DNA from 3 places in the Paenibacillus nuruki genome. Region 1 is predicted to be linked to each of the others. Evidence: riboswitches for the same ligand, from Rfam matches in the RefSeq annotation. Region 1 holds a riboswitch; each other region holds the start of a gene.

The links. A riboswitch is a leader RNA that binds a small molecule or an ion and turns the genes downstream of it on or off. The one in region 1 is predicted to bind cyclic di-AMP.
Region 2: it holds a riboswitch for cyclic di-AMP, as region 1 does, so the genes downstream of both, RCP16_RS18670 (resuscitation-promoting factor) here and kdpF (K(+)-transporting ATPase subunit F) in region 1, are expected to answer to the same signal.
Region 3: it holds a riboswitch for cyclic di-AMP, as region 1 does, so the genes downstream of both, RCP16_RS19700 (hypothetical protein) here and kdpF (K(+)-transporting ATPase subunit F) in region 1, are expected to answer to the same signal.

Annotation. Positions count from the first base shown of each region.
Region 1 is NZ_OY725677.1:1,989,213-1,995,777, forward strand. It holds gene kdpA (potassium-transporting ATPase subunit KdpA) at 1-1,316, opposite strand, end outside; gene kdpF (K(+)-transporting ATPase subunit F) at 1,336-1,416, opposite strand; cyclic di-AMP (ydaO/yuaA leader) riboswitch at 1,665-1,847, opposite strand; cyclic di-AMP (ydaO/yuaA leader) riboswitch at 1,909-2,112, opposite strand; gene RCP16_RS08635 (carboxypeptidase regulatory-like domain-containing protein) at 2,415-3,776, opposite strand; gene RCP16_RS08640 (SMI1/KNR4 family protein) at 3,956-5,506, opposite strand; gene RCP16_RS08645 (DUF4177 domain-containing protein) at 5,715-5,918, opposite strand; gene RCP16_RS08650 (histidine phosphatase family protein) at 6,152-6,565, shown strand, end outside.
Region 2 is NZ_OY725677.1:4,212,890-4,219,454, forward strand. It holds gene veg (biofilm formation stimulator Veg) at 143-418, opposite strand; gene rsmA (16S rRNA (adenine(1518)-N(6)/adenine(1519)-N(6))-dimethyltransferase RsmA) at 525-1,409, opposite strand; gene rnmV (ribonuclease M5) at 1,411-1,959, opposite strand; gene RCP16_RS18670 (resuscitation-promoting factor) at 2,152-3,270, opposite strand; cyclic di-AMP (ydaO/yuaA leader) riboswitch at 3,594-3,817, opposite strand; gene RCP16_RS18675 (TatD family hydrolase) at 4,013-4,780, opposite strand; gene RCP16_RS18680 (HD domain-containing protein) at 4,828-6,150, opposite strand; gene RCP16_RS18685 (AbrB/MazE/SpoVT family DNA-binding domain-containing protein) at 6,483-6,565, shown strand, end outside.
Region 3 is NZ_OY725677.1:4,430,429-4,436,993, reverse strand. It holds gene RCP16_RS19730 (DinB family protein) at 131-631, opposite strand; gene RCP16_RS19725 (sodium-dependent transporter) at 662-2,029, opposite strand; gene RCP16_RS19720 (GNAT family N-acetyltransferase) at 2,140-2,697, opposite strand; gene RCP16_RS19715 (hypothetical protein) at 2,697-3,233, opposite strand; gene RCP16_RS19710 (hypothetical protein) at 3,233-3,556, opposite strand; gene RCP16_RS19705 (oxidoreductase) at 3,607-4,323, opposite strand; gene RCP16_RS19700 (hypothetical protein) at 4,418-4,813, opposite strand; cyclic di-AMP (ydaO/yuaA leader) riboswitch at 4,934-5,127, opposite strand; gene RCP16_RS19695 (hypothetical protein) at 5,521-5,979, shown strand; gene RCP16_RS19690 (universal stress protein) at 6,021-6,565, shown strand, end outside.

The DNA of each region.
Region 1 (6,565 bases):
TGCGTCATTAAAGCAATCGCTGTAGGCGCTAAGACCAGTAGAGGCTGAATAAGTAATGTGACGGCAATCAATTTCATTTCTTTGCCTTCAATTTTGCGACCGAGAAATTCAGGTGTGCGTCCAACCATAAGACCGGATAAGAACACCGCAATAATGGCATACATTAGAATATTCAACAGTCCTACACCTGAACCGCCAAATACTGTATTTAGCATCATATTTCCTAGTGCAATTAATCCACCGAGTGGTGTTAACGTATCATGCATGTTATTGACAGCACCAGTCTCTGAAGCGGTAGTAACTACAGAGTAGAACGAAGATTGAGCTTCGCCTAATCGTACTTCTTTACCTTCCATCGATCCTGCATTGTGCTGGATACCTAATTGATTAATCAATGGATTTCCTTGATATTCACTCGCAAGAGATACACTAAGCATCACGACAAACATCATAACCATCGAAACGAATAATACTCGGCCTTGCTTCGAGTTGCCGACCATTTTACCGTACGTAAATGGTAATGACATTGGAACCAGTAACATCATCAGCATTTGCAACATATTACTGAATCCGCCTGGATTTTCAAAAGGATGTGCAGAGTTGGCTCCGAAATAGCCACCACCGTTATTCCCTAATTCTTTGATCGCTAGAAATGATCCAATTGGACCTACACCAATCTGTTGCTCTGTTCCTTGTAATGTCTGAGCTGTCACTACAGTATGCAACGTCTGCGGCATACCTAATCCAACAAACACAAGCGCCATAATAAAAGTAAGAGGTAACAAAATGCGTGTAATTGCCCGTACTAGATCTGTAAAGAAATTACCTAGTGGCTTACCGGTTATTCCTCTAATAAATGCAATCGCAACCGCAATCCCTGTTGCCGGTGATACAAACATCATAAAGATAATCGCTGTCATCTGTGAAAATAAAGATAAACCACTTTCACCACTATAATGCTGTAAATTGGTATTCGTCATAAAGCTAATCGCTGTATTGAACGCTAGATCAGGGCTCATATTCGTAATGCCTGCTGGGTTCAAAGGTAATACATGTTGAAGACGGAAGATCGCATAAGCGATAAGCAAGATGACTGTATTACTGATCAATACGGCTCCTGCATATTGCTTCCATGTCTGATTTTCACCTTTGATTCCACCGAACCTGTAAATCCATTTTTCAATAGGATGAAACCAACGATCTAATCGATTGGGTGTATTGTCAAAAGCATGTGCAATATAATGTCCGGTTGGACGAGCGATGATTAAAGCAATAATAAAAGTGACTGCAATTCCGATATATGAAAAGATACTCACGATGTTCTCCCCTGACCCATTAGAATTTTTCTGGATAAATTAATGCGTAACATAGATAAATGGTTAATCCACCAATAATAATCCACAGCAGCCAAGTCATCGCTCATTCCTTCTTTCTCCGATAGCTACAGATGCCCATTGCAGCAACCCGCTCAACCCTACAGTAATCAACAAAACCAATCCAATCATTAATATATCCATCATATGTGAAGAACTCCCTGCATTCATTTTGGTTACTATGATTTGCTAAAAAAGGCACAAAAAAAGAAGCCTGGAGAAAAGCAGAACTTTTCCCCAGACTTCTACAAACACGCACACTTATCGTGTACCTGCCGAGTTGCTGGTTAGGAGTTCTCCCTTATACGCTTACGGAGTTAGCTGTCGGATTCGGGCTGGAAGATTGCCCGTTCCGGTAGATACCGGAATTCACCCCATGTTGTGTAGATCCTGATCATTTCCTATCAGTCCTCTTCATCAACGATTGGTTCCCCCGCTTTTCATATGCATATGAAAATTAAGCGTTGTGACATTGTTAACATATCAAAAAACACAGAGTCGTATTACACTGTGTCAGATCGGCACAAGCTTCACACTTCTCTCCTATCCACGCTTACGAGGTTAGCTGTCGGATTCGGGCGGTGAGAGTCGCCCTACTGCATTGTCTGACTGTACCATGGTTAGTCAGTATGCAGATTCACCCCAACGATTCACATTCCGGCTCTCACACCGTTTTGTGAAATCGCAATTTGGTTCCCCCGTTTTTCGGTTAGCACCGAAAACTCAGCGATCAAAAACATTGGAAACTTCATTTATATCAGTTGCTGAATCGTATTCATCAACTGCCTGCAATGAATAATACGCCTGTCCTTGTCAACTGTAAAGCTGAGAAAAGACGCAAAAAAAGCTGTGAATCATCACAGCTTTCATTTTCAGATAACTATTGAAAAGTTATCTATCGCAGGCTCCTATTTTCTCTCTTTTTCATCGTTTCTCTACTTTTTCACTCTTGTTACATCGCATTTATCATTCATTTACAACAGATTCTGAAAACGGTTATGTCATTTTTTACGCAAGATGCTATCATTTTTAAAATTATGGTCAACCTGTGTAGATTTCATAAGCGAAATGATACAGTGTGCTAATGTCTGAATTTAATGGCTTACCGTTGCTGAAAAATTGGATTCTGACAATATCATAATAATGTCTGTATTTGGATGATTGGAAAGTATATTGTCCTACTCCTGGATTATCAATATTGACTGGCATTGTAAAGTTACCTGAAGCATCTGTCGTAGCTGTTCCGGGAATCACTTTGCCATTGAGAATTGTAGTGATATTAGTCGTTACGATAGCGTTCGCTACCGGATTGCCTGTAGCATCAAAAGCACGACCTGAGATCACAATATTGTTTTTGACACGCCACTTATTACCTTGTCCATAATTAATAAATCCATAGACACCACCATCTGTTGTAATATTACTGATCGCAACTCTGGATACATCTGCTGTCTGATAATTAACAGATAATTTGTATGGAGTCGTTAGATCGAATGTAGAAGGTGCTAAGACTTGAATATAATACGTTCCCGCAGGTAGTGTGACTTGACCGTTGGTATTCTGTGCCAGTGTTCCTTGACTCACCAGATTCGCATTAAATAACTGTAATTGATACGTTCCATAAGCAGATGTGTTGTCTAGACGAAGGTTCATTTTGGATTGAGCTGTCAAAGTGACTTTTGTCCAATCCTCGTCAAAACGATTATCAATATTCTGTGTGCTGACAAAAGGTGCTGATCCTTTATCTTTGGCTAACCACGGATTATCATCAGGCTCGCTTGCATCATAACTATCTGAAGTGACAGCAAATACAGTAAATGGATTAGTGGTATCTGCTCCTTGATAAGAACTTACTCTAATAAAATAATATCCTGCTTTGGCAATATGACTAAGCTGTTCATATTGTGTTGGACCTTTGGTAGAAAAAGCGACCTGCTCGATCTCAGATGTCTCTTCATTCAAATAATACAGTGAAAGATCATAATCAACCGCAGCCGAGTTGACTACACTTAAAAAAGAAGTCAGTTTCGCTGGATTAGTGACTTGAGTATAAAACCAGCGACTTTCTCCTTCAGCAGCAATGTAACCTTGATAGACTTGTCCTGTCTGAATAAACAAAGCTTGATCCGGTGTAGTATTCGTTCCATACGTATCTTCAGCTACTGCACTGAATGAACGAGCAGACGACGGCAATGTGATAGATTGTGATAATTCACTTTTTGGGATAGCCAAGAAATCTTTAGAGTTGTTCAATCCATTGTTTGGCGCAACATTTTGGACTAGAGGTGTAGTTACCCCCAAATCTTTATGTATTGCTGGAGTCTGTGCATGGGTGGTTACTCCTCCCCAACCTAAGCCTAATGTCACAAGTAATGCTGTTATACCTACTAATTTCGTTTTCAAAATATCTCTACTTTTTCAAATATATGTTATTTATTAGTAAATTATACCTAAAATAAAATTTGATAGTCAACTACATTTTTATCATTTTAGGTAAAAAATATTAAAAAATAAAAAAACTCTGTATCTTTTTAGCGATACAGAGTTTTTTGTGATTTATATTATATTCAAAATATAGCGTATTAACGTATATGACTATGCCAGATTTCTTCTTCTTCATCTGTCATTTCGCCTACAATTTTGTGGAATTTCACATATTGAGCGAATGTATCTTTTAACAACTGAAATTGAGCAAACGATCCGCTGAATTGTTCAAGTGAAACCGATTTGGAAACCGTCTCAATATTGCTAATCTGGCATCCACTGTTCAGTTCCAATTGCTTCAGATTAGGCAAATCGGCAATCGCTGAGATATCAGAGATACGTGTATCATGAATGGTCAGCATTTCCAATTGGTCACAAGCTTGTAGACAACTCATATCAGCAAAATAAGCATCTTCGATATGAAGCTTGCGCAAAGACAACGACTCACTAATATGTTGCCAGTCCTCCGCTGTCCATTCTCCAGGAGAGCATACTTTCAATTCCCGCAGTCCTGTGATCGAAGATAACGCTTGAACCGCTTGACGTGACGGTGATGAAAGAGCAAGTGTAGTCAACTGCTTCATCTGGGCTAAAGGCGTATAATCTTGAATACGCGTATCTGTGCAATCTAGATTACATAGATGCGGTAATGTGGCTAAAGGGTCCAAGTCTTCAATCAATGTTCCTTCGAGATTCACAATTTGCAAATAAGGTAATCCACGTAATGGCGTCAGATCCCGAATCGGATTACGGACAAGATATAACTTTTTGAGTTCACGGCAATTCGCAAGCGGACGGATATCTTGAATATCATTGACACTTAGAATCAATTCACGCACTTCATGACAACGTTCTAGTGGTGTGATATCCGTTAGTTGTTCACGAATCAAAAAGATTTGATGAGCACGAGCGAACTCTTCCACGGTATTGGATTTGTTGATAATTCGGTCTCGCCAGCTATCATCCAACTGCTCAAACCATTCTTTTAACGGTATTTCTGATTCATTAGCTGGCGTATGGGCTTTGGGTAGATCAGCAAGCGCATAGGCCTGAGCATCTTTCAACATACGTGATTGTTCATTACGGCCATACATCCAATATTTGAATCCATCATCTTCTTCAATCGTATAATTTCCGTGACGAACCGTATCACGCATAAAATGAATAAATTCGCCCAGACTACGCGCAATCACATATTTCATTTCTTCATCACGTCCGAAATTAATTACCTGTCCAACGACTCCATGTTCAGCAGGAGACAAATCAATCCCTAGATGATTCCCCCCTCCATCATGACAAAAAGGAATCCAGTGACGATTGATATATTGCTCTTTGATCCAACCTGATGGAATCGAATAATGATCTCCCATCGTCTGGTACTCCGGTTCAAGCTCTGACCATATTTTCCATTCGCTAACCATCTCTTCCAGACTCAAAAATTGCAAGCCAAAAAAGAACCCCGGTCCACTACGAGACTCGCCATTGTGTATGTGATACAGTTCTTTCAGATCATCAGGGAAAGAGACACCAATTGTAGCTTCAGCTTGCTCTATTTCTTCATCTCCAGCAGAAGCTTTGAGCGCTTCTTCGAGACTATTCAATTCTGGTCGTAATATGGATTTAATTTCTTCAAGCCATGTTCCGATCATTGTTGTTTCCTCCTATTCGATGAGCCTTTCCTTGTGCTTATCATCATCGTCATTCATTAAAGTATACCGTTGCTGATGCTGCATACCTAATTTCGCAGCATGATTCACCTCAAATATAATATGTATTAACCGATATTAAAGGTAACGATTAACATTTCCAAAAAAAGGTATACATCTGTACGTACATAATACAGATGTAATTACAGGCTTAATCAAGCAATGCACTTCTTTTAAAAATCAAAATAATTTCTCGTGAACCACCTTGTGACAGACTGGTATCAAATGTCGATACAAGCTCCCATCCATCAAAACCATAGGCGTTCAATTGCTCTTGTAATTCGACATCATCTACTTTGCCACCGAGGAAACCTCCGGTGTGTAATTTGACTGTACGGTATTCCCATTGACTCATTGTATTCTTCCTTTCATCACCAAACATAATCTTCATTTATAAGCTTATGACTAAATATACACGATTACGTGTCAGGTTTCAAAACGTCATTTGGCAAGGCAGTACTTTTATTTTAAAATAAATAATGAATATCGTCCCTGTCCTTGCGTGACTATGTTAAACTAAAATTATCTACTTATTTTTTGTTCAGGTACAGAAAGACCATACTATTCTGGAGGAATTATACACGACTCATGACGAAGACAATCGGACTTGTCCGCCATTTTAAAGTAAATAAAGAATTTCCTCTTCGCCAGTTTGTCACAGTTAGTGAACTGATTGCTTGGCTTGAAGAATATGATATTGCGGATATCCATGATGGTACAACAGACTTGCGCGGATTCAATTGGGGAAAATGCTTTGCCAGCGATCTCCCGCGTGCGATCAAAACGGCACGTTCGATTTATGATGGCGAAATTACAGTAATGCCTGAGTTGCGTGAACTCACACCTCCAAGCTTCAATACGAATATACGTATTCCGTTTATCGGATGGGGCGTTCTTTTCAAAATGGCTCCTTTACTAAGCCGTAGATATCGTAAAATGATCCGAGAAGTCGAAGCACGTATTAATCGTGCACTAGATGTGATTTTATCTTCAGAGGAAGAA
Region 2 (6,565 bases), 2.2 Mb from region 1:
TAATCCATATTATAAAAAAAATGACGTACAAAGTCTATTATATGGGTATCGGGTTCCGTTCATGTAGATCAAATATAGTCACAAAACAAAACAGTCTCTACCCCGAAAGGAGATAAAGACTGTCTTATACTAAAACAGTTATTCAATTCCCAACATATTCGATTCGTGTCTGACAATCGTCATCACAGACGGTGACTTCCACAGAATCTGTCAATATATCGGCATAGCTGTAAGACACACGTTCAAATGTCTGATGCTCTTCAGCGAGCTTGACAATAAAAACAGAAGGGTAGGTCTCTTCCAAAACTCCGGTTCGTTCGATGGTCTTCTTACGACCACCATTAGCACGTAACGTAATTTTGTGCCCTACATGAGCATCAAGACTACGTTTGATTTCCAAAAGCGCATTGTTAGCCATTGACTACAACCACCTCTTTCCCTCTTCATTATATCAAAGAAAAGAGTGTTTGTCAAATGAACATTAAATTATAGCAGTATTAATTTTATCTTGTCAACGAATTTTTTCAACGGATACCTGCTCTCAAAAATACACTGCTCAAAGTTGCGTATTCTTGCAAACTAAGTGTCTCTCCACGTCTAGAAGGTTCGATTCCTGCTTCTGCCAAAAGTTGCTCTAATTGTGTACGATCGCCACCTTCAAAATAACGGCTACGCAAGTTATTGGCGATTGTTTTGCGACGCTGTACAAAACAAGATTGCATTAATTCAAAGAAGTACGCTTCATCTTCGACTTCAACTGCCGGACGATCCCTTAGTTTCAAGCGAATGACAGCAGATTCTACATTCGGTTGCGGGATAAATACCGTTTTAGGGACGATACAGATCAATTCAGGCACGCAATAGTATTGAACAGCAATACTAAGACTTCCGTAGTCTTTGCCTCCAGGAGGGGCTGCCATGCGCTGAGCGACTTCTTTTTGAATCATAACGACGATATTGTCTAACGGTAAACGTTCTTCTAACAACTTCATCACAATAGGTGTAGTGACGTAGTATGGTAAGTTAGCCACCACACTGACTTTTTCAACTTCACTGAAGTCTTCACGGAACAATTGATGCAAATCGACTTTGAGCACATCATCATGACGTACTTTAGCATGAGGATAAGGCTCTAAGACTTCTTTCAAAATCGGAATCAAGCGACGGTCAATCTCAACTGCTGTGACTGCACCTGCTTCTTGAGCTAGACGCTCGGTTAATGCACCGATTCCGGGTCCAATCTCTAATGCTCCATTTTCAGGCGTTAATTCAGCTGCTTCTACAATTTTGTTCAAAATATTGGAATCGATCAAAAAGTTCTGACCTAAGCTTTTTTTAAACGAGAATCCATATTTATTAATAATTTCTTTGGTGCGTTTGGGTGTAGCTATTTCTAATCGTTCATCCATATTATTGTTCTTCCTCCGCTTCCAGTTGTGAGAGTGCTGTTGCAAACTCTTCACGGCTAATTCCAAAAATACGTAAACGTTTATGGAACTGCTTTCCATTGCCATAACCTATGCCGAGCAGATTGCCCATTTTCATTCGTCGCTCCGCAGCATCAGGTTGCATCACAAGTCCTGTCATGATCAGATCTTCCCAATCGATCAGAACTTCCGCTTCTGGCATCTCAGAGTGTACACGCGCCAACGCTTCACGAATAGCTTCTGGAGAAGCATTTTCGACACCGATATCACCTTTGAGCGTAGCTTCACTTTCAGGGATAAAAGCATGCTTACATCCAGGGACTTTCTGCGCTACGATCTTACGTATCCGTTCACCTGCAAAATCAGGATCAGTTAATATAATTACACCGCGTCGTTCTTGAGCTAATTTTACACGACGAATCACATGAGCACCTATAGCTGAGCCGCCTGTCTCGATCGTATCTGCGTCTACAGCTCTTTTAATCGCTACGGTATCGTCTCGTCCTTCCACAACAATCACTTCTTTAATCACGTTGATTGTACGCTTCCCTTCACTCTCTAAATGATAAGATAATCTGTTCGATATTCATCTTAACAGAACAAAAAGAAGAGGATTTATCCTCTTCTTTTTGTTTTCTTTATGCACGCTCATAGTTAATATTATTTATATCATATAACAGATGACTGGGCTTAAGCAATGGTGCTATCCCAATCAACACCCTCTCTAGGGTTTAACCGGGCCAATTACATATACAGTGTAACCGGATTTGCGTCCAAATGCTCTCGCTTGGCTCAAGCTGTCTATATACACGTCGATTTTATTACCGTTAATAGCACTACCGGTATCTTCAGCACGGCGGAAGCCAATGCCTTCAATGTATACCCACCATCCCATAGGAATGACACTCGTATCGACTGCAATCGTACGACCTTCTGTTACACGTGCTCCCGAAGCAGTCACTGTACCTAGACCAGGTTCTTGAGACGAATAAGCAGTTAGAGATACATTGTTCAGTACTTTCGCATAAGAGAAATCTACACCTGCTTTGGAAGTACTATTACTTGATCCTCCACTAGAAGAAGCAGCTGCGAGAAGTTTAGGCTCCTCTTTTTTGGTACCAATAGCTACAATCTTATCTTTTACTTTTGCGGTTGTTTTTTTATCAACCATACGTTTGGAGACGAATTCTCCATCTTCGTATACTTTCTCGATGTATTGAACCACTTTACCTGTTTGACCGCCTTGCACTAACTTGGTTTTACCTTCAAGCATAGAACCATCGGTTTTCTTAACCGTTTGATACGGAATCTTGACTACTTTTTTCGCTACAAATGATTTGGTACGCACAATCTTGATATCCATATTGTCATGAACTGAAGATTCCATCGCAGGTGTTAATTGATCTTCACCTGACAGTGTTAACCCAGCCTGCTCCAATGTGTTACCAACTGTTTTAGAGGTGGTATAAATTTTCTTGGTTCCACCATCTGCCGTAATGTTTACTGCAACCGCATGGTTAATATAAACTTTGTCCCCATCCTGAAGCGCGCCATTCATAGGCATAGATACTTTATCTTGTGGTGCCACTTTAATTTGATTTTCATCAAGCAGTTGAGAAAGCATCAATTTACGTGTTTCCACGGTTTGTGCTTTGCCGTCAATGACTACAGAAATATTTTTACCCGCTTGATTATAAAGTAGGGACAATAGCATCGCTGCAAGAGCGATCACTAATAATGCAGCCCACAATACATAGCGTAGGTTTTGTTGCTTCCAACTCAGCGCGTAAGACATGCTGGATGAGCGCGAACCATGGGTTTTTTCGAAAGGAGCAATTGCCACTTCTTCCGTCCTCCTTCATAGTCTCGCCGTCTAGCTGTGACGTAATTGTATATGACGCGACTATATAACAGAATTTTCACAGGCTGATCGTAAGCATAAGATTACCAAATCTGTGTGATAATCTTTCGTGATGTTCAAAAATGCCTGCGCCATGGTCAGTCTAAGGGACACACCTAATATCTGAAAGATCAAATTTCAAATATCGTATTCTCTGAATCTTTTCGTTTAGCCCAAAACAAAAGAAGCCTCTGGAAAAGAGCAAAGCAACTTTTCCTTGGCTTCCGACGTATCTAAATACAGTTCGGAAAACGTTAGAAAATACGAGGTTGCCTCTGCATCGCTTACGGGGTTAGCTGTCGGATTCGGACACATCATATTTCTTGCCCTTTGAAGGCTCCTCCGCTCATGGCGCGAGTACCTCCAATTCACCCCATAGACCCTGTAAAAGGAATCATACATAATGACTTCGGTATTCTGATAATAATGGCTTGAAGACATATGTTGGTTCCCCCGTTTTCCTATGCAGGAAACTCAGCGAGACCGAATCATGGAATCTTGCGTAATAACAGCAAGATTAAATCACTGATGAAATAATATCCCGAACCCAACCCTCATGTAAAGCGACCAGCAAGCACGTTTTTCTGAATAAATGGTTAAAAAGTTGTCATATTCTCTTGTTTTTTGGTTATAATTTATTCATATATCCGTTTAACGCTGTTTTTTGCGTGATTTACTCTCTTTTTCACCGAATGCCAAATCGTTCCAGTGCATTTTTAGTTGTAATTGTACTAATTTCTTCCAGTGATACCCCTTTTAGCGCAGCAGCAGCTTCTGCTACAAGTGTCACATAACCGGACTCATTTCGTTTTCCACGATAAGGATGTGGTGTCAAAAATGGGGAGTCTGTTTCAAGCAAAAGACGGTCCATTGGAACCTGTTGTAACACCTCTTTAGGTTGCTTCGCATTTTTGAAAGTAATCGGTCCTCCAAACGATAAATGAAAGCCCATATCGAGACACATTTTAGCCGTTTCCCAGCTACCTGAAAAGGAGTGCATAACCCCTCCAACTTCATGTGCTTTTTCTTCGCGCAAAATCTTAACAATATCTTCATGAGCATCACGATTATGGATAACAATTGGCATATTAATCGAACGTGCTAGACCGATTTGTTCACGTAATACTTTATGCTGCACTTCTTTCGGTGAAGTATCCCAATGATAATCCAGACCAATCTCACCAATCGCTACTACTTTTTCATGTTTGCATAGCGATTCGATCCATTCCAGATCTCCAGGTTGCATATGAATCGCATCTACAGGGTGCCAGCCAATAGCCGCATATATAAATTCATAACTTTCGACTAATTCCATCGTGGTGGGAATCGTTTCACGGTTGAATCCTACATTGATCATTCGGGTTACCCCTTGTGCATAAGCACGCTCAATCACTTCTTTACGATCATCGGCAAATTCGATCGAATCCAAATGAGTATGTGTATCAAATAACATATACTTTTCTCACTCCTTCTCTGTTTCTCGTTCTTTTTTCGTTAATCTTATATTTCAAATTCCATCTGTGGCGGATTAATTTTGTTTTCAAATATCGCTGCCACTTCTTCGGATAATTGATGAATAACTTTCTCCAACTTATCTTGCGGATAATAGAGATGATATCGACCGCGATGAATCCCGCTAATCGAACGTACAATATCCGATACTTCTGATATTTCTTGGATTCGGTTTTGACGATCTAATAATAGAATTTGTTTTTCTTTTTTAGGATCACCTGGACGAAATACATCATAAGGAAGATCGGTGGGAAAATCGATTTCTAGATCATAATCAGGATGTAATCCTACTCTAGCAAATTCACTACGTATACTGCTAATCGTCTGCTTATCAATTAGATCTGTCTCTACATATTTATACAACTTACGCTGCATAAAACGATGACATACATCTGCCAAAATATCATCGTCTTCCCTTGTCCATTGCATAAATGCTGTCTGTACTAATGCTTCATCTAGCAATAAATAATCACCAACTTGAATATCGCCTTTGAATAACTCAGGTAAAGGATACGGCAAAAATTTAAAATCGAATCCTTCATCGAACAATTCTTTGGCACGACGGAAAATTTGTTTTAATACAATATCTGAACTTCGAGTTACTGGATGAAAATACACTTGCCAGTACATCTGATAACGTGCCATAAGATAATCTTCGATCGCATGCATACCTGATTCTTTGACAACGACGCGTCCATTGTGAGGACGAAGCATCCGCAAAATACGATCAACATCAATCGTTCCATAATTAACTCCTGTAAAATAAGCATCCCGTAACAAATAATCCATCCGATCCGCATCTAACGGACTCGATACCAGATTCACAACGATCTTTTTCTCATAATCTTTGCGAATAACAGAAGCGACTCGTTCAGCAAGACCACTCTCTGCTTCTTCCAATACCCGATTCACTTCGGTATCTCCAAGTAGGATACGACACGTCCATTCTTCATGATCCATATCAAAAGCTTCTTCTATAGAATGAGAAAAAGGTCCATGACCCAAGTCGTGTAATAAAGCGGCACATAATGCCACCAGACTTTCTTCACGTGGCCAATCTTCAAAACCACCACGTTCAAATTGAGAAATAATACGACGTGTAATTTCATATACACCTAATGAATGTGAGAAACGGCTATGCTCTGCTCCATGAAAAGTTAAATAGGAAGTTCCCAATTGTCTTATACGACGTAATCTTTGAAATTCAGGTGTATTAATCAAAGTCCAGATTAAACGATCTTGCACGTGGATATAATTATGTACAGGATCTTTAAATACTTTTTCTTCTCCTAAAGGTTGTACAGGCTTCAAAATAAATTCCTCCTTCTATCAATAAACCCTAACTATTTAAAATTAAAAATAGTTTTTTCGACGATATTGTCGAATGTTGTCGGTATATACAAGCTATGAATTTCCAAATCGACAAAATAATTTTAACCCTATAATACTTGATAATACCGCTATATAAAAATATTTTTTCAAAAAAAAGTGAAAAAAACTGTATTTTTCTTAAATTATAGGTTGACTGATTTGGGAAACGTTGGTATTATGAATATCATAAAACATAGAAATTTGTCGAATGTTAGCACATCAAACAAAACAATAACAACTAATATATTTAAATTTGAGAGGATTGATCAGTAATGATGAAATCAACTGGTATTGTAAGAAAAGTAGACGAATTGGGCCGCGTAGTAATTCCTATCGAACTTCGCCGTACACTAGG
Region 3 (6,565 bases), 2.4 Mb from region 1:
ATATTATCATGTTGCGTAAGAAAGATATGTTCATTCGCAATCAAGCTGTACAACACCACCTTGAATTAACCCCAAAAAGTAACCCAACGAAATCTTACATAAAATGATGAATATGATCAGAAATAAAATCTTACGCTGGATATCCTCCACCTGGTGGTGGCCATGCGCCAAACAAGCGACGTAACAATACAATTTCACCCAAATGATACGTATTATGAGAAGCAATATTACGCAACAATCCAGCAGCCGTTTCGCCCGGGAAATAGACTAATGGTTGTTCCAAATTCATTGTACGCGCTAATTCACACGCATAATCAATCCCTTGAAGAAAACGATCCAAAACATCTTGCCATGTCGCTTCATCCACTGCTTGTACTTCAGTCGGCCAGCTTTCACTAACATTCGCAGGCATTTGAGGCTTTTCACCTTTAAGATGCGTTAACATGAAGTCTTGCCAGTAATTCATATGACTAATTAACTGGTAAATGGTATATGGAGAATTCTCCAAAGATCGACCTGATAGTTCTAAATCGATATCTGATAAAGCACGTGCAATCGGCAAATGCCCTCTTTCTCCGATCAAAGATTGCACTAACGCTTTGGAAAAAGCTTCTTGTGAAGAAATAGTCATGAGAGTGCTCCTTTGATTGTTGTATTCAGGTTATTCTGGTTGGATAATCCCTACCGAATATAAGAAAATCAGAATAATTAAGATCGGTGCCACATAACGTAGAATAAACATCCATGTGTCGTACCAGAAGCCAGATATTCCTGCTTCTTCTCCTGCACGTTTCCATGCATATCCTGTAAAGATCGTGACAATAAATCCACCTACAGGCATCAAAATATATGAAGTCACAAAGTCGAATAGATCAAAAATACTTTTGCCATCTAATGAAATAAAGCTAAGCACACCGCCTACAGATAATGCAGCAGGTACACCTAGTATAAAAGAAAACACACAGACGAGAATAGCTGCTTTTTTACGAGACCAATTCCATTGTCCCATCGCATAAGCTACAGGTACTTCGAGAATAGAGAAGCACGAAGTGATTGCCGCAATCGCGAGCAATAAGAAGAATAGACCTCCAAAAAAAGCACCTAAAGGCATTTGTGCAAAAGCAGCAGGTAAAGCCATAAATGCTAGCCCTACACCTTGATCTGGTTTTAATCCATAAGAGAATACGGTTGGGAAAATAATTAATCCTGCTAAAAGTGCATAGAATAAATCGCCTGCGCCGATCGCAAGCGCTGCTTTACCTAAAGATTGCTCTTTGCGTACATAAGAACCATACGTTAACATACAACCCATCCCTAGAGATAAAGAGAAGAATGCATGTCCTAATGCTGTTAAGATCGAAGCTCGGCTTAATTTAGAAAAATCAGGTGCTAAGAAAAATTCTACCCCTGCTCCTGCGCCAGGTAACGTCAATGAACGGAACATTAAGATGAGCAAAATCACCAGAAATCCTGGAATCAGAATCTTGTTGTACTTCTCAATTCCACCCGATATCCCTTTAGCAATAACAATACCTGTAATTAGCATCACAACTGCTTGCCAGAATAACGGTGCATATCCACCTGCAAAATTCGTAAAGGCTGCTGTAAAATCAGTATTCACATCAGATAGACTACCGCTAAAAGATAAAACGGTATAATGTAATGTCCATCCTGCAACAACACCGTAATAACACATAATTAGAAATGATGTAACAACAGGAACAGTACCAATCCATTTCCAATGCTTCTTCCCTGTAATGTTGAAAAGCGAAGCCGCAGCATTACCCCGTCCACTTCGACCAATAGCCATTTCTGCTAATAAAATCGGTAGACCTACTACAATCAGACAGATAATAAACATCAGGAAAAAGGCAGCTCCACCGTATTTACCTGTGATATACGGGAACTTCCACATATTTCCTAACCCTACTGAACTACCAATTGCTGCTAAAATAAACCCGCTTGTTGAAAAGCGTTCGATCTTGCCGCTGCCTGTACTTGATGAACCTGAACCTTCTTTTTGTGCCATAGGTATACTCCTTATGAATAAAGTGAATTATGCCTATGTTACACAAAACGTTATATCTTGTCCATGAAAAGAAAGTAACAATTTGAAAAAAGTCAAAAAGGGCTACTTTTTCATTGATTATTAAAGCAATAAGACAGCAATTGTTGCTGATCTTCGTCGGTGATTTCCTGCTGACTGTACTGGTTGTCTGTATATTGTGACAATACATGATTCCAGAATGATTGAGCATGGCTATTTCGTGAGGAGGCATTGGTCTGTAGCTCCCAATCCCCTTTATATTGGTCAAAAATGTGACTAGCGGCTTGACGGGCAACGCCTTGTCCACGAAATGGACGTATCACAAAAAACTCATTTAAATAATACTGCGCCTTAGAACCATCCGGTAAATAAGGAGCCGTCGCTATTAACGCAAAGCCAGCTGGTACGCCATTCACACGAATAATCCACGGATAAAGAACGCCTGGATGTCGCCACCAGATCAGAAAAACATCGCTTTGTTGATGAAGAGTCGCATATTCTTCTTCGTCAAAAACACCTTGTGAATTCGGCAATCGTTCCCAAATCTCTGACAGATCATACAGATAATAAGGATACATATTGCAAATGATATGCGCTTCTTCTTCACGGCAAAGAGTGATCTGGATAAGGTCTGTATGATTATCGCTCATTACGTTCCCCTTTCAGAATGCTCTTCTGGATTGAGTCGCCATTCGATGATCAAATAATCGCTATATTCCCGCCGTATAGTGGCTCCACAGCGGTCGATATAGGTGTGACGTAATTTAGCATAGGAACGTTCGCTTTTGAATAGATGAGCAGAAAGTAAACGGTAGCCTTGAGTGGTTAACGTATCTCGCAATACCGTAATAACAGGAACGGCTAATTTCAAATCTTGATAATTAAAATAAATCTGAAAATCACTAATATAGACAGCATCAAGCCCTTGTGTGATTTCATGAGGATCATCGTCTGATTCGGTAGGCTTGGATGCTTGCGAATACGTCACTTTCAAATAGCCGATCAATACCATCGACACAGGAGACTCAGGCTGATCGATAGCTGGAGATGTAGAAGGTTCTACTGCATGTACATAGATATTGAAGCTATGCGAGTGAGGTTCAAAAGCGATATAAAATTCGCCAATCTCACTGCTGGATAAAGGGATATACCCATCTGGTATAGAGTATGTCTGCTCATTATTCATTATTTTTGTAGAAACTGAATCGTAAACTGAATCGCTTCTAACGCTTCTTGTACAAACGCTTTATTTTCTTTTTCCCATTCATTTGGATCATCCATAAAAGAGTCATCTAACCATTCTTCTAATCCAGTCGCTATTTTACGGCGCTCATTCGGTTGTGCTGGAGCTTTACCACGTAATGCTTGGATTGCACTGCGCATCACTTTGCAGGAAGATTGGATAAATGGATAATCGTCTTTATCCCATGCTTTGGCATTATCCATATCGTAAAAAGAAATCCATTTTTCGATCGTTGAAGCTGCTTGCTTGGGTTCTAATTGAGGCATATTATAATTCTCCATTTCTATAATTGAACTAATACGTACGAATGATGACGTCAACTCCGTTTTTTAGTAGAAGCAGTCGTAGGTTGTGATTCATCGGCAATCCGCTGCAAACGATCTGAAAGATACACATGCGACCCGGGTTTGGCCGTCTGTGCAATTCGATACATCGCTAGAGCGACTGCACTTGCTTCTATTCCCCGATATTTACGAAGAGGGCCCACCATAAGGAAAGATAATGCCTGAGAGATGACAGTGCCAAATTGCTCGCCTGCACGGCTATCTTTACGCTTACCAAGCAATAAAGATGGACGAATCAACGACAACGAGGTATATCCAATCTGTTGTAATCGCTGTTCCAGTTCTCCTTTGATCCGTGTATAAAAGATACTGGACTTCGGATCGGCTCCCATAGAACTGATAACGATAAACTGTTTGGCTCCTTGCTCATACGCCATCTGCGCTACCGCAAATGGATAAATAACATCAATTTCGATCATCTGCTTCTGTGTTCCTGCTTGCTTAATCGTTGTTCCCAGACAACAGAATACATCATCTGCTTTCATATCCGCTCGATAATCTTGCAATTTATTGTAATCCACCACAACCTGTTGCAACTTCATATGTTGCAGTTGTTGCACAGGTTGGCGGACAAGAGCAATCACTTGAGTGTATTCTGTACTTTCTAATAACTGGCGCAGCAACTTTTTGCCTACTAGACCTGTGGCTCCTGCGACTAATGCTGTTTTACCGATCACGATCATCTCCATTTCTGCGCATCGCCTTGATTCCCTATCTTCTTCATTATCAAGATATCATCAGCAAATTGCAAAATAAAATGAGCGATCGATCTACAGCCCCTTTTTATAACAAAAAGGAAGCACTGCTCCCATTCGTATGAATAATGTAATCGGCGCCCAGTCCACGATAAATCAATCGGGATTGGTTGCCTTCTGTAATAACATAGAGTTGCTGTGATGACCATGTTCGGCAGATCTGGATATAACGACAACAGAGCGGTAGACTGCGTTCAAATAAATAAATTTTGCCAATCTTCAACTCTGGAATCCGCCATAACTCTTGTCGCTGTGTGTCGATCACCAGCACATGTTCAATCCCCATTTTCTGATATCGAAGTTGATCGGCTTGACTGTTCACGATCACTGCAAATGGAATCTTTTTTACTTTTAACAATTGCATAAATTGCTCCCCTGCTACAGTAGCCGGTGATACCAGTACAAATTCCTGCTCATATTCCATCCTTGTTCGCGCTCCTCCACCCATTGTAGACAACAAAAAAAAGCCGTTAGAAGAGGACCTCTTCATCAGCTTCTAAGACAAGTGCCTGCGGCATCTTATCATGGCGTAGTTGATTATTGTCGTCTCTCTTATTGCAGCTTACGAGGTTAGCTGACGGATTCGGAAGTAAGAGTCTCCCTACAGAGTTATCGGTCTTCACCAACTGCTCTGATTCACCCCTGAATAGCTCACTAGCATAGTGTCTATTCTTATGGTTCCCCCGCTGATTGAAAGGTCTATTGATACCCTTTTCAGCCATTAAGCTGTAATGAACTTGAAAGAAATCATACGCCCGCTCTTTTCGTTTGTAAAGCAGTACTGAAGCTCGCTATATTCGGATATAGAGCAATCCAGTCGATTGTAGGGTTCTAATGTTCTATTTCCTTCATCTAGCGCTGTTTTACTTTCTTTTACAGGATAAATGGATAAACTGGCGCATTGATGAGTATACAAGACATTACCGTATGAATGAATAGAATGAATCCGATTACATGGTTGTTTTCACAGATATATGATCTTTTTAATACTCAGGTCTGATTTTACTTCTTTCTCTGAGCGGACTATGATTGCTAACAATATCTGACATCAAGTATACCGTTATAGACAGATACACGGATCGTGATTGGATTAGGCAAAGAAACATCATATTAAAGGAGTGTAGATTTTTGATGAGTCTGTTATCGGCCATTTCACCTGTTACTCATGCGGCATCCACTAGCAATACATCTGTCCATGTTATTCATTCTATTGAAGTATTTCAGTATGATAATCGCTGTCTAGCCTTACCTGAAATGGATGGCTATCTGCACTGCGGGCTGTTAAAAATCGCAAGTCATGGAGTTACAGGCTGGGCGGAATATTCATTTACAGATCAAGTTCAGCATCTGGATCTGGTGAAATGGAGTCGAGTATTTACATCACTCAAAAAATGCCCTCTAGATCAAGCACTCTCTCATATCGATCAGCAGCAACAGAATTGGGGAAGTGTACGTAGTCAGGTTGCTTTAGAAGCATTGACTGAACTGCGGATTCGACTACAAGATTCACCTGATGTGTGGACATCGTCAGATGCGCTTATTAATCATGCTTTTTTGTTAGATTACACCATCGCTTATTATTCCTTTTGAACAATTCTGGTTAATGGATCATAACTACGAAATAAAGGAGTGTGCCTTTCTTGAATTCTGAAAAAATTATGGTGTGTGTGTATTATGGGCCCAATGGAGAACGATTGATCAGGCGTGGTATTCATTTATCTCAATTGATTCAGTCCCCACTCTGTGTACTCAGTGTGATTGATCACCCGATCGATGAGATGGATCAGCAAGAAGAGAAATATGTAGAGGCATGGCGCAAATTGACCGAAGAAGCAGGAGGTACATTTGTCCTTTTAGAAAGTCATGGACAAGAAGCTGCTGATATTATTGCTTCAACTGCTCAAAAGCATGATGTGACGCAATTGATTATTGGACAATCTGCTCAGACACGCTGGCAAGAAATCATGAAAGGTTCTATCGTGAATGATCTATTGGAAAAGTTGGGAGCGATTGATCTACATATTGTAGCCGTACAGCGGATGCAAGCGCAGTTAGAAGAAACGCATGAAGAAGGTGTAGATGTAGAAGTCGTTCAGACCCCACGCGGCTATGAAATCGCCTATGAGACACATGGTCGACCGATCGTGATCGAAGGTATCTTTTTCAAAGACATGCA